DNA from 2 places in the Streptococcus sp. STC1396 genome. Region 1 is predicted to be linked to the other one. Evidence: predicted binding sites of a transcription regulator. Region 1 holds the regulator's gene; the other holds the start of a gene.
What was found. Region 1 encodes HrcA, which represses chaperone genes, less so after heat shock. Its sites were predicted from a motif close to TTAGCACTCNNNNNNNNNGAGTGCTAA; they were not measured.

Region 1 (8,832 bases):
TCAAATACAAGGCTTACATCACCAATACCTTTGAATCCCCTTATTCCAACGCCAAGTTGGAGGCAACCAACAAACCCATCAAGGTTATCAAGCGTAACTCTTTTGGATTTCGAAACTTCAAAACTAAAATTCTCATCGCTTTGAACATCACAAAAGAGAGAACCAATCTGATTCTCTCTCGTGCTTCATTATAAGTCACCCACTACAGTTGACATTGAGGTATTATTCTCCTTCAAAGGCATCTTTCATCTTGTCAAAGAAGCCTTTTTTCTTGGGATTAACTTTGATATTCCCAGCAGCTGCAAAGTCTTTGAGGGCTGCTTTTTGACGGTCGTTGAGGCCAGTCGGCGTCACTACATTGACAGTGACATACTGATCACCCATGCTTCCGCCGCGCAAACTTGGCGCACCCTTGCCACGCAGACGGAAACGCTTGCCAGTCTGTGTTCCTTCTGGAATATTCAGCTCAACATCCCCGTGAACAGTTGGAATATCCACGCTGTCACCAAGAGCTGCTTGGACAAAGTTGAGATTGAGCTTGTAGTAAATGGTAGACCCATCTCGCTCAAACTTGTCGCTCGGCTCAACTTGAACCACAACATAGAGGTCACCATAAGGACCGCCATTAAAGCCAGCTTCACCTTGACCGGACAGACGGACCTGCTGACCAGTTTCCACACCAGCAGGGATTTTCACCTTAACGCTGTGAGCCTGTTTTTCATGACCCGTTCCATGACAGGTTTCACAAGGACTTTTGATTTCTTTTCCTCGCCCATGACAGACATCACAGGTCACTTGTCGACGCATCATGCCGAGCGGTGTCTGGGTATCAACGTTGATAACACCAGAGCCATGACAGCGACCACAAGTTACTGGGCTAGTTCCTGGCTTAGCACCAGACCCAGCACAGGTATGACAAGTCGCTTCACGGTTATACTTGATTTCCTTCTCAGCCCCGAAAATGGCTTCCTCAAAGCGGAGATTTACCCGATACTGGAGATCGTCCCCTTGGCGCGGAGCGTTAGGATTCCGAGTGCCACCACCGCCAAAAAAGCTAGAAAAGATATCTTCGAAGCCGCCAAAGCCGGAGCCATCAAAACCACCGAAGCCGCCTGCACCGCCGCCAAATCCACCATTAGCTCCCGCTGCACCGTATTGATCATAGGCTGCCCGCTTTTGCTCGTCACTCAGCGTTTCATAAGCCTCTTGGACTTCTTTATATTTGTCCTCTGCCCCAGCTTCCTTATTAATATCGGGGTGATACTTTTTAGATAATTTCCGATAGGCTCTCTTGATCTCATCCTGAGAAGCATTCTTAGAGACACCTAGACGGTCATAATATTCTGTATTGTTCATGTAAGATACCAAGACCGTAAAATTCGACTGAAAAATAGGAAATCAGGCGACGGAGCGATGCTCCTAGGCTGATTTCTCTTTTTTCCGAGAATTTAGGTCGGGTTCAGTTCCTTTCTAGCTTAGTATAAGAAAGAACCAGAAATTTCCGTTCCGATTCGTTTCTTACCGAAAAACAGAGGCTGGGCTGCAACCTCTGGATTTCTTCTTATTATTACTAGTTCTAAAACAAAGTCGATTCTACTTTGTTTTAGAACTAGTAAGGCGTTTAGGCAAGTCGCCATAGCGATTGCCGTAGAATGACAATCGCTTTAGTGATTAGCCATTTTTAACGAGTTGCGACGTTTGTGTTTTATAGATCGAACTAGTTAGGCTTAACTGAGTTTCGGCTAAAAACTTCGGAAAAAAGATAAGCCATCTTTTGTGCATCGCACAAGGCGACGGCTTCCTATTTTTCTTTCGTTTTCTTAACGCCTCAACATCTTACTTTTCCGTAAACTCTCCGTCTACGACGTCATCGCCTGCGTTTCCTGTTGCTTGTGCGCCTTCTGCTCCTGCTTGAGCTTGTTGGGCTGCTGCAGCTTGTTCGTAGAGTTTCACTGCCAAAGCTTGCACTTTTTCGTTGAGAGCTTCGAGTTTTGCTTTCATTTCGTCCAAGTTGTTGTCTTCTTGGGCTTTCTTAAGGTCATCAAGGGCAGCTTGGGCAGCATCGCGTTCTGCGTCAAAGCCTTTGCCTTCTGTTTCCTTGAGCGTTTTTTCAGTCGCAAAGATAGCTTGGTCTACTTCGTTACGAAGGTCTACTTCTTCTTTACGTTTCTTATCTGCTTCAGCATTTGCTTCTGCATCTTTCATCATGCGGTCGATTTCTTCGTCCGTCAAGCCAGAGTTAGATTGGATCACGATTGTTTGCTCTTTTTGAGTTCCAAGGTCTTTGGCCTTAACAGATACGATACCGTTCTTGTCGATATCAAAGGTTACTTCGATTTGAGGAATTCCACGAGGTGCAGCTGGGATGTCAGTCAATTGGAAACGTCCAAGAGTCTTGTTATCCGCTGCCATTGGGCGTTCACCTTGAAGAACATGGATATCAACGGCTGGTTGGTTGTCTGCCGCAGTTGAGAAGACTTGTGATTTAGATGTTGGAATCGTTGTGTTGCGGTCGATCAGCTTAGTGAAGACGCCACCCATTGTTTCGATACCAAGTGACAATGGTGTTACGTCAAGAAGGACAACGTCTTTCACATCACCAGTAATCACACCACCTTGGATGGCAGCACCCATAGCAACGACTTCATCAGGGTTCACTGATTTGTTTGGTTCTTTACCAGTTTCAGCCTTAACAGCTTCTACAACGGCTGGGATACGAGTTGAACCACCGACAAGAATCACTTCGTCGATTTCTGACAAGCTCAAACCTGCATCAGAAAGGGCACGACGAACTGGAATCTTCGTACGCTCTACAAGGTCACGAGTCAAATCGTCAAATTTCGCACGAGTCAAGGTCATTTCCAAGTGAAGAGGTCCAGCAGCACCCGCAGTGATGAATGGCAAGCTGATTTGAGTTGAAGTCACACCAGAAAGATCTTTCTTAGCTTTTTCAGCTGCATCTTTCAAACGTTGAAGCGCCATCTTGTCGTTTGACAAGTCGATACCATTTTCTTTCTTGAATTCTGCTACCAAGTGGTCAATGATTTTTTGGTCAAAGTCGTCACCACCGAGTTTGTTATCCCCTGCAGTTGCCAATACATCAAAAACACCGTCACCGAGTTCAAGGATAGACACGTCGAATGTACCACCACCAAGGTCGAATACCAAGATTTTTTCTTCTTTGTCAGTCTTGTCCAAACCGTATGCAAGGGCTGCTGCAGTTGGTTCGTTGACGATACGTTCTACTTCAAGACCAGCAATTTTACCTGCATCTTTTGTTGCTTGACGTTGTGCATCGTTAAAGTAAGCTGGAACTGTGATAACAGCCTTAGTTACTTTTTCACCAAGGTATTCTTCTGCATAACCTTTCAAGTATTGAAGGATCATAGCTGAAATTTCTTGTGGAGTGTATTCTTTACCGTTTGCAGAAACTTTTTCAGAAGTTCCCATCTTAGATTTGATAGAGATAACAGTATCTGGGTTTGTTACTGCTTGACGTTTTGCAGCATCACCAACGATGATTTCACCGTTTTTGAATGACACTACAGACGGAGTTGTGCGGTTTCCTTCTGGATTTGCGATGATTTTTGATTCAGTTCCTTCAAGAACTGCAACTGCTGAGTTTGTTGTACCTAAGTCAATACCGATAATTTTGCTCATTATATTTTCCTCTTTTTTAATTTTTTTCTTTTGCAAGCCTCCGGCTTGCCTCTTATCATTCTTCATAGTTTAATGTCGTTTCGGACAAGTTTTTAAGCTCTGTATCTTAGTTATATACCACTACCATGGCTGGTCTTAGGATGCGGTCATGGAGTTTGTAGCCTTTTTGGAAGACTTGGGCAATGGTATCTGCTGGATGCTCGTCATCTGCTGGGACGGTTTGGATGGCCATGTGATAGTTATGGTCAAATGCTCCGTCCGCCGCGATTTCTTCAATTCCTTCTTCTTTAAGGGCATGAATCAAGCTTTCTTGCACCATTTCCAGACCTTTTTTAACATCATCTGTCAAGCCTTCAACGGCAAGCGCACGCTCAAGGTTGTCCAAGGAAGATAAGATAGCTTTCCCTAAATCTTGGCTTCGATAGCGTTGCAAGAGTTGACGTTCCTCATTGGCACGACGTTGGATGTTTTGCATTTCTGCATGAGCGCGAAGGTATTTATTTTCAAAATCTTCTGCCCGCTCATTAGCTAGTTCTAATTCTGATTTTTCAGGAGCAATTTCAACAGCCTCTTCAGCAGTTTCTACTACTTCCTCTTCTTTTACTTCTTCGTTTTTTATTTCCTCAGACATTTTTCGCCTCCTTTTTAGGAATTTATGTAATTTCATGTTCAACTCACCTCATAATGATTGCTACTCAAATAGCGATAGAAATCTGTGAGTTTCATAGTCAGGACTCGATTGACAACATTGAGTTGACTGACCACCTTTTGGTAATCCAGATTGACTGGCCCAACCACCGCCAGCATACCAAAGCCCCGATAGGGAATCAGGAATTTGCTGGAAATCAATGTGAGATTGGCCAGGCTGTCCTCTTGACTAGCTGCGACTCGGACATTTTGCATTTGACCCTCGGCTAAGCTATCGCGAATTTCAAAGGCGACCTTCTGCCGATCATCAAAGAACTGATAGGCCTCAAAATCCGCAAAGCGCAACAGCTGAACCTTACCAGCAAGGGCCACTTTCTCCACAAACATCTGAGCAAAAATATGCTCAAAGAGATCGAGGACATTGTCCGTCGTGGTAAAGTAGCGTTGGATAATCTGCGGAATTTCTGTCCGAATCTTGTAATGAATATCCAAGACCGTCTGTCCTAGAAAGCGCTCCTGAATCATATCCCTCAACCGCAGCAGGTCTTCCTGGAGAAAATTCCTAGGAATCATAAACTGACTGGTCAGGGTATTGGACTCATCCAGCGTAAAGACAGCTAAGGCTGCATGCTGGCTGAGCACGACGATGTCAAAAGCTGTCAGTCGCTGCCGACTAGGCTCGACATCAAGGGCTACAACCGTGCAATCACTCAACTCTGCCAAGACATCCGCCGCCCGCTGGAGGAGATCCTCCAACTTGAAGAACTCTTGGTCGAAGGCCTTGACGACCTCGTAGAGCTCATTTTCCGCCAGCTGATCAAAGGCCAAGGAATGCCGGACGAAATACTGGAAACCAGCGACACTGGGCTTACGGCCACTCGATGTGTGGGCCTTTTCCAGCAGACCTTCCTTTTCCAAGGCCGCCATGTCATTACGGATGGTGGCACTTGAGGACTGGATAGACTCTTGCAAGGCTTTAGAGCCGACAGGCTCCTGCGTCTTGGTAAAGATATCAATGATTAGATTTAAAATCTCATTTTGGCGTTCTGTTACCAAGGACCTCACCTCTCTTTAGAAAATTCCAGCCACTGGCGAGATTTTATTTTTTATATTTAGCACTCTAATACCTCGAGTGCTAAACCATGATTCTATTATACACTCTTGAAAATGAAAGTCAAGGCAAAAACTCAAAAAATTAGCACTCTTTTTGCAAGAGTGCTAAAAATCGGTCTCAAGTCCTAGAAAACTTTATTGGATAGGATTCGTTTTACAATTCTTTTGATGAGCTTTAAGCTTTTTCATAGCCCAATCATAGTGGCTGGATGTGGCGCTGACAAAATAAGAACCCAAGGTCGTTCCTCCCGTCCATTTATAGACTCCTTTAGAAAATAATTCTTCATTGGTCAAGGTTGCGGCTAGGTCTAGGACAGCTCTATGCGAACTAGCCAGCAAAGAACTTGCCTCCTCAAGAGAGGTTTGCTGGTGCTTTTCCCAAAATGCGACATTCATATCACCATAGGTTCTCCAATTGTAGGGAGCAGGCAGGAAGGACTTCTCTTCTCCTCTTTGATTGGCCTGCACCCAGTTTAGCAGCAGTTGGTGCCACTCATAAAGATGGATTAAGACATCCCTAAGATTCCGATCGCGCTTCCAGTGAGCTTCTTTCTTTTTCTCATCCTTTGAAAAATCAAAGGGTCCTGACAACTCTTCTGCTGTCATGTTCGAAATAAGCAGATTGAGTTTTTCAAAATTTTCTGTAGCTGCAGCCAGCAAATCGTTTTTTGTTGTAGGTCTTGGCATGCTAGATTCCTCCTATCTGACGGAATACCTCAAGATGGTTTTCAACTTTTCTTCGGGCGTCCTATTTTTGTTGCTCAAGTATATCTCTCTGTGAACTTGGTCGCATCTCTCCAGTCCCAAGCTGATTGCTAGCTTGTCCATTTTCTCAAAAGAGGCAGGCTCACTGTCATAACTTCCTATATGTAATACCTGAATCGCCTGCTCCTCTGGCAAGCTTTGCAAGCTAATGTCAGCGTAGAGGGGATTGGGCTTTTTCTTGCGAACATTCTCAAGCGCCGCCGCAAAAATGTCCTGAGTGATGACATTGGGCTGCTGAATCATGAGCTGATAGCGAAGCTGACTTTTATCGAATCCTTCCCCAGTAGCTTTTTCCCAGATACCTTCCAAAGGATAAACCGTAAAATCCGTCACCTTGTCCTCTGCCTTATCTTTCATCATGGATTTAAAGAGCATTTTTATGGAATAGGCCAGTGAATAAAGGGCAGACACCCGCTCAGAGAAATCTGTTTCATTGGGGTCGCCCGCTCCTTCGATCACAATGAACTGTTGACTTGGCACCTCTACCAGCTCTGGCTTTTGCTTGGCTCCATAAAGGCCTTTCTCACTCTTTCTCCATTCATATTTCATATTGCTGCCTCCTTTTCTCTTCTTACCACTAGTATACAAGAAGATACCTGACACCCTATGTCAAGTTTTATATTTTTCTGCCAGCTGATGAATCATTTCTTTCATTTTCACTCGGATTTCGGGCGGTTCTAAGACCTCCACAGCATCTCCAAAGGACAGGATGTAACTGTATAGACGCTGGTCGTTGGGAATGTCTATTTCTGTATATAAATTTCCTTCGGAATCTGTCCGAATGTCTCCGCCTAATTCGTCATAAACCCTGAAGGCCACTTTGTGATCAAACTTGACTGTCAGCTCAATCGTATTTTCGTAGGTCAGTTCTTTTTCCAAGACGATATCTTCAAAGCTGTCCTCAAACCTTTCCTCCAGCCGCTCCAGATTTTTCATCCGAGATAGCTTGAAATACCTGAATTCCTGTCGCAAGAGGCAAAAAGCATACAGATACCAATTCTGACTTTTAAATAACAGTCGCACAGGCTTGACACAACGACTTGTTTCCTGCTCATCACTACCGAAGTAAGAAAAAGAAACGAGATGCTTGCCTAGAATCGCAGTTTTTAATTGATGAAAGGTTTCTTCATACACTTTATCATTTTGCCAGTGATTAAAATCAACTTCAATCCAATTTGGATTTTTGACTTGAAAAAGCGCCGAAAGTTTTGTGAGAAGGTCACTCTGGTAAAGCTGACTGGTGCTATTCAGACCTTGCAGAGCCGCCATGATTTGCTCTTTCTCCTCCGCTGTCAGCAAGGACTTCCGCAAGACATAGTCCTCTGCGATTTCTATACCGCCACCCTTTCCTTGCGTGGTATAAATCGGAATCCCCGCGCTGCTTAGAGAATCTACATCCCGATAAATGGTCCGGACCGAGACCTCAAATTTCTCAGCCAGCTCCGTTGCAGTCACTTTCCCTCTCTCTAAAATATAGTACAATATCCGAAATAGTCTATTATTCTGCATGGTCGCTCCATTTCCTCCACCTATTATACAATACTTTCCATGAGATGTCATGTTTACAAAAAAGCATCGTGACTATTCTGAAATGCCACGATGCCTCTTAATTAAACTATCTTAAAATCACTTCACACTGCTTGACTTGACTTTTCTTTTGACCATTTCACATTCTCATATACGAGTGAATAAGGACCTGCATCGCCATCTTCTCCGTCAAATATTAAATCAAATGTGATGGTTTTTCCTGCGCTTAGATTGGTGCCGATTTGTGTGTTATCAAAAGTGGAGCCGTCTAGAATATAAACCTCATCATCCTGATCATATAAGCTAAATGAATACGGACTAAGCAGGATTTGTCGGCTAGACGTGTTTTCTACCGTCACTGAGGCGACAACAGCACTTCCTGTTGATTCATCACCCAAAGTGCGATCCTTATCCAAGCGGACAGAGTTTACTGTAATCTTGAGTCCTTCAGGAAATTCAACCGCCTCTCCCAATCGATAAGACTTATATTCAGCCGAGTAGCTATAATCATGGCTCTGTTTTGCTCGTAATTCTTCGTTTTCAACAGTTAGCCCTAGCGTTATAAGGAACAAGACCGCACAAAATATGGTCATGAGGAAAAGCACGATTCCCAATATCAAGGTCGTCCAGAACAGAGCCTGTTTATGAAGCGGCTTCTTTAACTGGTAAATCAAGCCCTTTCCATCCACTATAATCCCTTGTTTTTCATTTTCATTCATCACTCTTCTCTCCTAAACTTTTGAACCACTTCCTGTAACTGGAGCCAATGTCGGCAGAGCCACTCCTTCTTTTAACAGTGCCTCATGATAAAGTCTGTAAAAAATGTGGTAAATATTTGTCTGCATGCCGCCTTCCACCACTAGGCTGACCCGAAAATAAAACTGGCCACTCGCAGCCATCTGCGGGCCTAGAATATCAGGTTCTTTCAGAATTTCTGGATGCTCTGGAACAGCTTCCGCATTCACATCCGCAATAATCCGGTAAATCTCATCTAAATCAGTCTCTGCATAGATGGGAATATCAATTAGAACCCGCATATCGCCACGAGAAAGATTGCTGACAACGGTGATATTTCGGTTGGGCACAAAGTGAAGTGTACCGTCCGCATCGCGAACCTGC
Region 2 (8,832 bases), on a different contig from region 1:
CTAGTTTGTCTTCTATGCCGGGTATGGGTGGCTCAAGTATTGGTAACTATACACTTGGACGTCCGCTTGTCGGAGGGCTCGTCTGTGGTTTGATTTTAGGAGATGTTAGTCTAGGGATCGTTTGTGGGGTGGCCATGCAGTTGGTGTATATCGCGCTGGTAACGCCTGGCGGTACTGTTTCGGCTGATGTCCGTGCAGTTTCTTATATTGGTATTCCTTTGGCAATGGTTGCGATCAAGTCACAAGGGATTTCAGATGCGCAGCAGGCTGCTGACTTTGCGAAATCAATGGGTGTGCTGGTTGGTACACTAGGAACGGTTCTCTTCTACGGAACAGCGACAATGAACTTGGTATGGCAACACATGGGCTGGAAAGCAGTCGAACAGGGAGAATACAAAAAATTGTATGCAGTTGACTGGTACCTTCCATGGGTTTCCCACTTCCTCTTCTCTTTCTTGCCAACTCTGATTCTTTGCCGTTACGGTGCTGATGCCGTTACAGCTCTGAAAGATGCCCTCCCAATGGATGGTCTGCCAATGAAAACCCTCTTTACAGTAGGTTCTCTCCTTCCATGTGTCGGTATTGCGATTCTCTTGAAACAAATCGTTGAAAAGGTGACAGACTTTGTCCCATTCTTCGTTGGCTTTACCTTGGCTGCCTCACTTGGCCTCAACCTTGTGTCTAGTGCAGTTGTATCACTAATCTTTGCTCTGCTCTTCTATGAAGTACAGATGGCGAAAAATGCCAAAGCCGGTGCTGTGGCAGTAGGTGATTTTGACGATGATGACGAGGAGGATATCTAAGATGGCAACTAAAAAAATATCTAAAAAAACATTGACCAAATCATTCCACCACTGGTACTATGGTCACCTGACCTGCTTCTCTCAAGAGCACATGCAGACTTTTGGTTACTTGACCTCTATGCTGCCAATCGTGGAAGAATTGTACGATACGAAAGAAGAGCAAGCACGTTCTATGCACACTTATACAGCCTTCTTCAACACAGAACCTCAGCTGGGTACTCTGGTCGTTGGGATCACAGCTGGTTTGGAAGAAGCGCGTGCTAATGGTGCAGAAGCAGTAAATGACGAAACCATCAACGGACTTCGGGCTGGCTTGATGGGGCCGGTTGCCGGTATCGGTGACTCTCTGGTCGTTGGGACCCTGATTCCAGTTATTTTGGGGATCTCAATGGGGCTTTCAAATGGAGGCTCACCTGTCGGTGCCATCTTCTATATCCTAGTTTGGAACCTGCTGGCTTATTTCGGTATGCGTTTCGCCTACTTTAAAGGTTATGAGTTGGGAGATAAGGCCGTTGAATTCCTAGTGGGAGAACAGGGCCAAGCTATCCGTAAATCTGTTGGGATTGTCGGCGGGATGGTTATCGGTGCCGTTGCAGCAACTTGGGTACCAATCAAAACTGCCTTTCAATTGACCAATCCGGGTGAAAAAGAGCCTTACCTTGTCCTGCAAGATAAATTGGACGGTGTTTATCCAGGCCTCTTGACAGCTGTCTTTATCGTATTTTGCTGGTGGCTCATGGCTAAGAAGAACCTTTCTCCAATCAAAGTGATGCTCATTCTAGTTGTTATCGCCTTCCTTGGAGTACTGGCAGGCTTCTTTAACCCAGGTCTCCAATATTAAGAAAAAGAGGAAAAATCATGACAGAACAGGAATTGATTCAAGGCTATGAAACAGAAATTCGATACCAAAAGCATATGATTGAAAATCTCGGACGCTGGTTTAGTCTCTTCTTCACCATTGCCAGTATCGGTTTTGTCCTGATCTATCTCTTTCATCGAACCAATCTGCTTCTGTTCATCATCGGTGTTATCTTGGCTATTTTGGGAATCCTTGCCATGCTAGTTTTTGGCTATGGCATCTACAAGGGTAGACTGAATTTACAAAAGGTTATTGATGATTTTGAAGAGAAACTGAAGTTAGCTCAATAAGGTTTCCATTTAACTTTCCCCCCCAAAAAAAACTTTGCCATTCGGTAAAGTTTTTTTCTTGACTATTTCTGACCAAGTGATACAATATTAACTATAGATTAGCACTCATATAGATAGAGTGCTAAAATTCAATCTTTGGAGGAAAATCATGTTAAAACCGTTAGGTGACCGTGTGGTCTTAAAAGTAGAAGAAAAAGAACAGAAAGTTGGTGGCTTTGTCATTGCTGGTGCAGGGCAAGAAGCGACAAAAGAAGCGACAGTCATCGCAGTCGGCCAAGGGATCCGTACGCTAAACGGAGACCTGGTCGCACCGAGTGTCAAGCCAGGTGATAAGGTTTTAGTTGAAAGCCATGCTGGCATTGAAGTCAAAGATCGGGATGAGAAATTCTTGGTCGTTGGAGAGGCAAGCATTCTTGCAATTGTGGAGTAAAAATCTAAGAAAGAGGTTTAAAAATGGCAAAAGATATTAAATTTTCATCAGATGCACGCAGTGCAATGGTTCGTGGTGTGGATATTTTAGCAGATACTGTCAAGGTAACCTTGGGTCCTAAAGGTCGCAATGTTGTTTTGGAAAAATCTTTTGGCTCACCCCTCATCACCAATGACGGTGTGACCATTGCCAAGGAAATCGAATTGGAAGACCATTTTGAAAATATGGGTGCTAAGTTGGTATCAGAAGTCGCTTCAAAAACCAATGATATTGCTGGGGACGGAACAACGACTGCAACCGTTTTGACCCAAGCTATTGTCCGCGAAGGAATCAAAAACGTAACTGCTGGTGCCAACCCAATCGGTATCCGCCGCGGGATTGAAGCAGCCGTTACGACAGCTGTTGAAGCCCTGAAATCTAACTCAGTTCCAGTTTCTAACAAGGAAGCTATTGCTCAGGTTGCTGCCGTATCTTCTCGCAGCGAGAAAGTCGGTGAATATATCTCTGAAGCTATGGAAAAAGTTGGAAATGATGGCGTCATTACCATTGAAGAGTCCAAAGGAATGGAAACTGAGCTGGATGTAGTTGAGGGAATGCAGTTTGACCGTGGCTACTTGTCTCAATATATGGTAACTGACAATGAAAAAATGGTAGCCGAACTGGACAATCCTTACATCCTGATTACAGACAAGAAAATTTCTAACATTCAAGAGATTCTGCCATTATTGGAAAATATCTTGAAAACCAACCGTCCGCTTTTGATTGTTGCAGATGATGTGGACGGAGAAGCTCTGCCAACGCTGGTTCTTAACAAGATTCGCGGAACCTTTAATGTCGTAGCTGTCAAGGCACCTGGCTTTGGCGATCGTCGTAAGGCTATGTTGGAAGATATTGCCATCTTGACTGGTGGAACAGTGATTACAGATGATCTTGGCCTGGAGCTCAAAGATGCTACGATTGAAGCGCTTGGACAAGCTTCTAAAGTCACTGTTGATAAGGACAGCACTGTGATTGTGGAAGGCTCCGGCAATCCAGAAGCCATTGCTAACCGTGTGGCAGTCATTAAGTCACAGATTGAAAGCAGCACTTCTGAGTTTGACCGTGAAAAACTGCAAGAGCGCCTGGCTAAATTGTCCGGTGGTGTAGCTGTGATTAAGGTTGGAGCTGCAACCGAAACCGAACTCAAAGAAATGAAACTCCGCATTGAAGATGCCCTTAACGCAACCCGTGCCGCAGTGGAAGAAGGAATCGTGTCTGGTGGGGGTACAGCCTTTGTCAGCGTATTGGGTGCAGTAGCTGCCCTTGAATTAACAGGTGATGAAGCGACTGGCCGTAACATCGTCCTCCGCGCTTTGGAAGAACCTGTCCGTCAAATCGCTCTGAATGCAGGCTTTGAAGGTTCAATCGTCATTGACCGCCTGAAAAACTCTGAAGCAGGTACAGGCTTTAATGCCGCGACTGGCGAATGGGTCAACATGATTGAAGCTGGGATTATTGACCCAGTCAAGGTGACGCGCTCAGCCTTGCAAAATGCCGCTTCAGTAGCTAGCTTGATTTTGACGACAGAAGCTGTTGTGGCCAACAAACCAGAACCTGCGCCAGCAGCACCAGCTATGGATCCAAGCATGATGGGCGGCATGATGTAATCTATAAAAATAATTTTTTAAAATAGTATACATAAAACTACAGAAGAATGTAAAACTTGAAAGAGATCAAGATTTGACAATCATTCTGTAGTTTTTGTTTTTTCTCCGATTATGTAGACTGCTTTTGTTTTCAGATGATAGACCGCAATGCTTTAGGAGGTGCTTTCGTCACTAAAAGCATAGAAGCACTTAACATATAAATGGAGTGATTACCAGTTAAATGCAGTAAAAAAACCAGCGTTTTGAGGCGCTGGTTTTCATAGGATTGATGATTCTTGTGCGGGGCACCTGTTTGGCGAGTGCCTATTCTTATTTTCTATAGAGACGGTCATACTGATAAACTGGATCCATGGTGATATGGATGCCCAGTTTGCGCAGGACATTCTTGTCTTCATCCGTCAGCATCACGGTCGAATGAGCTTCGCTGCCCTTGAGGTTGCCCAACTGCTGCATAGCGTGTGCGGCATCTTGATTTTCCATGGCTGTGATAGCCAGAGCCATCAAGATTTCATTGGAGTGGAGGCGTGGATTGCGGCTGCCCAAATGATTGATTTTCAGGCCTTGGATTGGTTTGACATACTCAGGCTCAATCAGCTTGGTCTCTTTAGAGATGTTGGCTAATTTCTTAATGGCATTAATCAAGACAGCAGCTGTAGGGCCAAAGAGCTCAGAGGTCTTACCGGTTACGATTTCACCGTTTGGCAATTCTAAAGCCAGAGCGGGGTCACCAGTGCTTTCAGCCTTGGCACGCGCAGCCACGGTTACTTTCCGATCCAGCGGTGTGATGCCCAAATCATTCATCAAGAGTTGGATTTTCTTGATAGCAGATTCAGAGACCCGCTCCGCCTTGAAGTCCAGAATAGTCTGGTAGTAGCGGCGGATGATTTCCTGCTGGGAAGCCTCGATAGCAGCATCATTATCTACAATGGCAAAGCCGAGCATATTGACGCCCATATCCGTTGGGGATGCATAAGGTGATTTTCCAAGGATACGTTCTAGCATGCGCTTAAGGACTGGGAAAATTTCGATATCACGGTTGTAGTTGACGGTGGTTTTTCCGTAGGTTTGCAGGTGGAAAGGGTCAATCATGTTGACGTCGTCGAGGTCGGCTGTAGCGGCTTCGTATGCTAAGTTGACTGGATGATGCAGGGGCAGATTCCAAACTGGGAAGGTTTCAAACTTGGCATAGCCTGACTTGATACCGTTGATTTGGTCGTGGTACATATTGGACAAGCAAGTAGCCAATTTACCAGAACCAGGACCAGGTGCGGTCACCACGACCAGATTACGACTGGTCTTGATATAGTCGTTCTTGCCCATACCTTCAGGCGAGATGATATGGTCTATATCGGTAGGATAGCCTTTGATTGGGTAGTGGATGTAGGAGTCAACTCCGTTCCTTTCTAGCTGACTGCGGAAGAGGTCGGCTGCTGGCTGGCCGGCATACTGGGTGATGACCACTGAGCCTACATAAATATCCAGCTCATTAAAGGTATCAATGAGGCGCAGAACTTCCTGATCATAGGAAATGCCCAAGTCACCACGGGCTTTCGAGTGCTCAATATTATTAGCATTGATAGCAATGACAATCTCCACTTGGTCCTTGAGTTCTTTGAGCAGTCTGATTTTATTGTCCGGCTCATAGCCTGGCAGGACGCGGGCAGCATGGAAGTCTTCCAGCATTTTACCACCGAATTCCATGTACAATTTGCCCTCAAATTGATTAATGCGCTCCAAGATATGGTCGCGCTGCAGGTTTAAGTATTTCTCAGAATCAAAAGCAATTTTTTCCATGTTTGTTTTTACCTCCGCTAAAAATTATAACAAAAGATTAGAGATTTTTGGGTTTTGAAGGTAGAAAACTTGCAAAGATGATCTTCAGTTTATAGAAAAATCACCCGAATGGGTGATCAATCGTTAATAGTTGGTAATCGTGTCCACGGTTGAGCGATCCAGCTTTTTGACCAGCGCTTGCAGGAAGGCTTGGGCTTGCAGTAAATCATCCATGGCATAGAGAGTTTGGTGGGAATGGATATAGCGGGCGCAGACACCGATCGTAGTAGACGGCACACCACCGCTTTGGAGATGTGCAGCGCCAGCATCGGTTCCACCTTTGCCGCAGTAGTATTGATATTTGATACCAGCTTCCTCTGCGGTTGTCAGGAGGAAGTCCTTCATGGCTGGTAGCATGAGATGACCAGGGTCAAAGAAGCGAATCAGCGTTCCGTCGCCAATAGCTCCTTGACCGCCATAGATGTCGCCTGCTGGGGAGCAATCCACAGCGAGAAAGACCTCAGGGGCAAATTTTGTTGTTGAAGCATGGGCACCACGCAGGCCAACCTCTTCTTGAACATTGGCGCCGACATAGAGTTGGTTACCTAGTTCTTGTCCAGACAAGGCTTGAGCTAATTCGCTGACCATAAGGACGCCATAGCGGTTGTCCCAGGCTTTGGAGATGATATTTTTACCGTTAGCTGTGAGAATAGCCTTGCTGTCTGGCACGATCGTGTCTCCCGGACGGATACCATAGCTTTCGGCTTCTGCCTTGTCCGCAAAGCCGCCGTCAAAGACAATATCGCCAATCTGTGGCATGACAGGTCCGCCAGCACCACGCGTCAGATGAGGAGGGACAGAGCCTGAGATAAGAGGGATTTCCCGACCTTCACGGGTAAAGAGTTTGAAGCGTTGGCTACTCACGACCAATGGATTCCAGCCACCGATTTCTACTACGCGGAAGGTTCCGTCCGGCTTAATCTCGCTGATCATAAAGCCAACCTCGTCCATGTGAGCCGCAACCAGAAGGCGGGGAGCATTCTCAGCTTCTGCATGGCGCACCCCGAAGATGCCGCCTAGACCGTCGGTAACAACCTCATCAACGTGAGGAGTGATTTTTTCCCGCAGATAGTTGCGAATAGGTCCTTCGTGCCCAGAAATAGCAGAAAGCTCCGTTACTTCCTTGATTTTTGAAAATAATGTTGTCATAAACTTACCTTCTTTCTGTTCCCTATTTTATCACTTTTTCAAAGAGAATAACAGGTCGGATTAAAAGAAGATGAGAAATCTATAATATTGTTTGTCGCCTCTGCTCTTTTGTGTTAAAATATTCTACATGAAAGCTAAAAAAATTATTTTAACCACAACAGCCCTTTTGGGAGCTAGCGCCTTGGCTTTTGGAGCTGCTAAGGTCGTGCAGGAGCAGAAAAGATTACGCAATAGAGAAGAAATTGTTCGGACTGTACGGGACTTTTTTTCTAGCCGTGGACCAATCGCAACAGTCTATGTGGAGCTTTATGAGTCAACCGACAGTCGTATGGTCGGAGGAGTTGTTCTAGAAGATGACCGCCATTTTACCTTCGTCTATGAGAATGGGCAGCTAACTTACGAGGAAGAGTGATGATTATTCCCCAAAACATAGAGGAACTGGCTTCTTATGTAGAGCATAGGGGGAAGACTGTCTTCTTTTTTACGACTGACTGGTGTGGGGACTGCCGATTTATCAAGCCCTTCCTGCCGGAAATTGAAGCTGAAAATCCTGAGTTTACTTTTGTTGAGGTGGATCGGGATCAGTATATGGCTGTCGCCCAAAAATGGGATGTTTACGGGATTCCGAGTCTAATCGTTTTGGAAAATGGGCAAGAAATTGGTCGGTATGTCAATCGCGACCGCAAGACCAAGAGTCAAATCAATGATTTTTTAGCGAATTTATAAGAAGTTTTAAAAGTATTTTTGGAGGAACAAATGATTTTTACATACAACAAAGAGCATGTCGGAGATGTCCTCATGGTTATTGCTGCCAACAATCAGGGAGCTAAACTGACCGCTGAGCGCAAAGGAAATGTCGCGCGTATTTATCGGGAGGATAACGGCCAAACAGTGGCTTGGAATATTTTCCAGGTGTCTAATCGGATGAATATTGAAGGCTGTGGCCAAGTTTATCTGACGGACGAACAAGTCGCGGTTCTCAACCAAGAATTGACCAAAGAAGGCTTCTCAGCTGAGCTGGTTAAGGACCCAGAGCCTAAGTTTGTTGTTGGGGAAATCCTTGAAATGGTGGCCCATCCTGACAGTGATCACCTTAATATTTGTCAGGTGCAGGTGGCAGCTGACAAGACGGTTCAAATCGTTGCTGGTGCCCCTAATGCCAAGGTTGGTCTCAAGACGATTGTGGCTTTGCCTGGCGCTATGATGCCGAAAGGCAATCTCATTTTTCCTGGTGAACTTCGGGGCGAAAAGAGTTTCGGTATGATGTGCAGTCCGCGGGAGCTTCAGTTGCCAAATGCACCGCAGAAACGTGGGATTATTGAATTAGGTAGCTCAGAAATTGTAGGAGAGGCTTTTGACCCTGCTAAACATTGGCAAGCATAGATTAAAAATTCTCAAAGAGATTTTAAAAATCTTTTTGAGTTTTTTCTTTTTGCTTATTTGACTGCATTGCTCAACAAATATGGCCGATAAGGCTAACCAAGTCAAGTAATGAAGAGCAGGTAAAAGTTGTGTTCTCTGTATCTGTAAGGAGGCTGGGCAAGCTGAGAGTCCCATACTTTTTGCGTTTTTTACTAGTTTGAATCATCAAATGTTTTTAGACGTTCATTCAGCCCTTTTCCTTTTAAAATCCGAACATTTTCGGTATAATAAAAGTCAAAGATAGTCAATGTTAGACATTTGGTTTTGAGATGAGCTGTTTTATCGGCTGAAGAAACTAGAAAGGCAAGCTATGAGCGCAAAAAACACATCAGACAGTATTGAAGAATATATCAAGTCCATTCTGGCTCAGGCTGGTATTGTCGAGCTGAAGCGAAGTGAA

Region 2: the regulator HrcA is predicted to act here: its motif matches at 2,051-2,077, upstream of groES (co-chaperone GroES).

Annotation. Positions count from the first base shown of each region.
Region 1 covers NZ_JBZYCU010000034.1:851-9,682, reverse strand. The annotation lists partial or broken gene AC5FEC_RS09800 (transposase) at 1-194, shown strand, start outside; gene dnaJ (molecular chaperone DnaJ) at 223-1,356, opposite strand; gene dnaK (molecular chaperone DnaK) at 1,837-3,660, opposite strand; gene grpE (nucleotide exchange factor GrpE) at 3,767-4,291, opposite strand; gene hrcA (heat-inducible transcriptional repressor HrcA) at 4,330-5,364, opposite strand; gene AC5FEC_RS09775 (ClbS/DfsB family four-helix bundle protein) at 5,557-6,108, opposite strand; gene AC5FEC_RS09770 (GyrI-like domain-containing protein) at 6,121-6,735, opposite strand; gene AC5FEC_RS09765 (helix-turn-helix transcriptional regulator) at 6,796-7,695, opposite strand; gene AC5FEC_RS09760 (DUF4352 domain-containing protein) at 7,818-8,432, opposite strand; gene AC5FEC_RS09755 (mechanosensitive ion channel family protein) at 8,445-8,832, opposite strand, start outside.
Region 2 covers NZ_JBZYCU010000019.1:23,024-31,855, reverse strand. The annotation lists gene AC5FEC_RS07660 (PTS mannose/fructose/sorbose/N-acetylgalactosamine transporter subunit IIC) at 1-803, shown strand, start outside; gene AC5FEC_RS07655 (PTS system mannose/fructose/sorbose family transporter subunit IID) at 805-1,644, shown strand; gene AC5FEC_RS07650 (DUF202 domain-containing protein) at 1,662-1,952, shown strand; gene groES (co-chaperone GroES) at 2,101-2,382, shown strand; gene groL (chaperonin GroEL) at 2,406-4,028, shown strand; gene AC5FEC_RS07635 (DUF1846 domain-containing protein) at 4,338-5,822, opposite strand; gene pepA (glutamyl aminopeptidase) at 5,946-7,010, opposite strand; gene AC5FEC_RS07625 (DUF4651 domain-containing protein) at 7,138-7,422, shown strand; gene AC5FEC_RS07620 (thioredoxin family protein) at 7,422-7,736, shown strand; gene ytpR (YtpR family tRNA-binding protein) at 7,767-8,393, shown strand; gene AC5FEC_RS07610 (CtsR family transcriptional regulator) at 8,743-8,832, shown strand, end outside.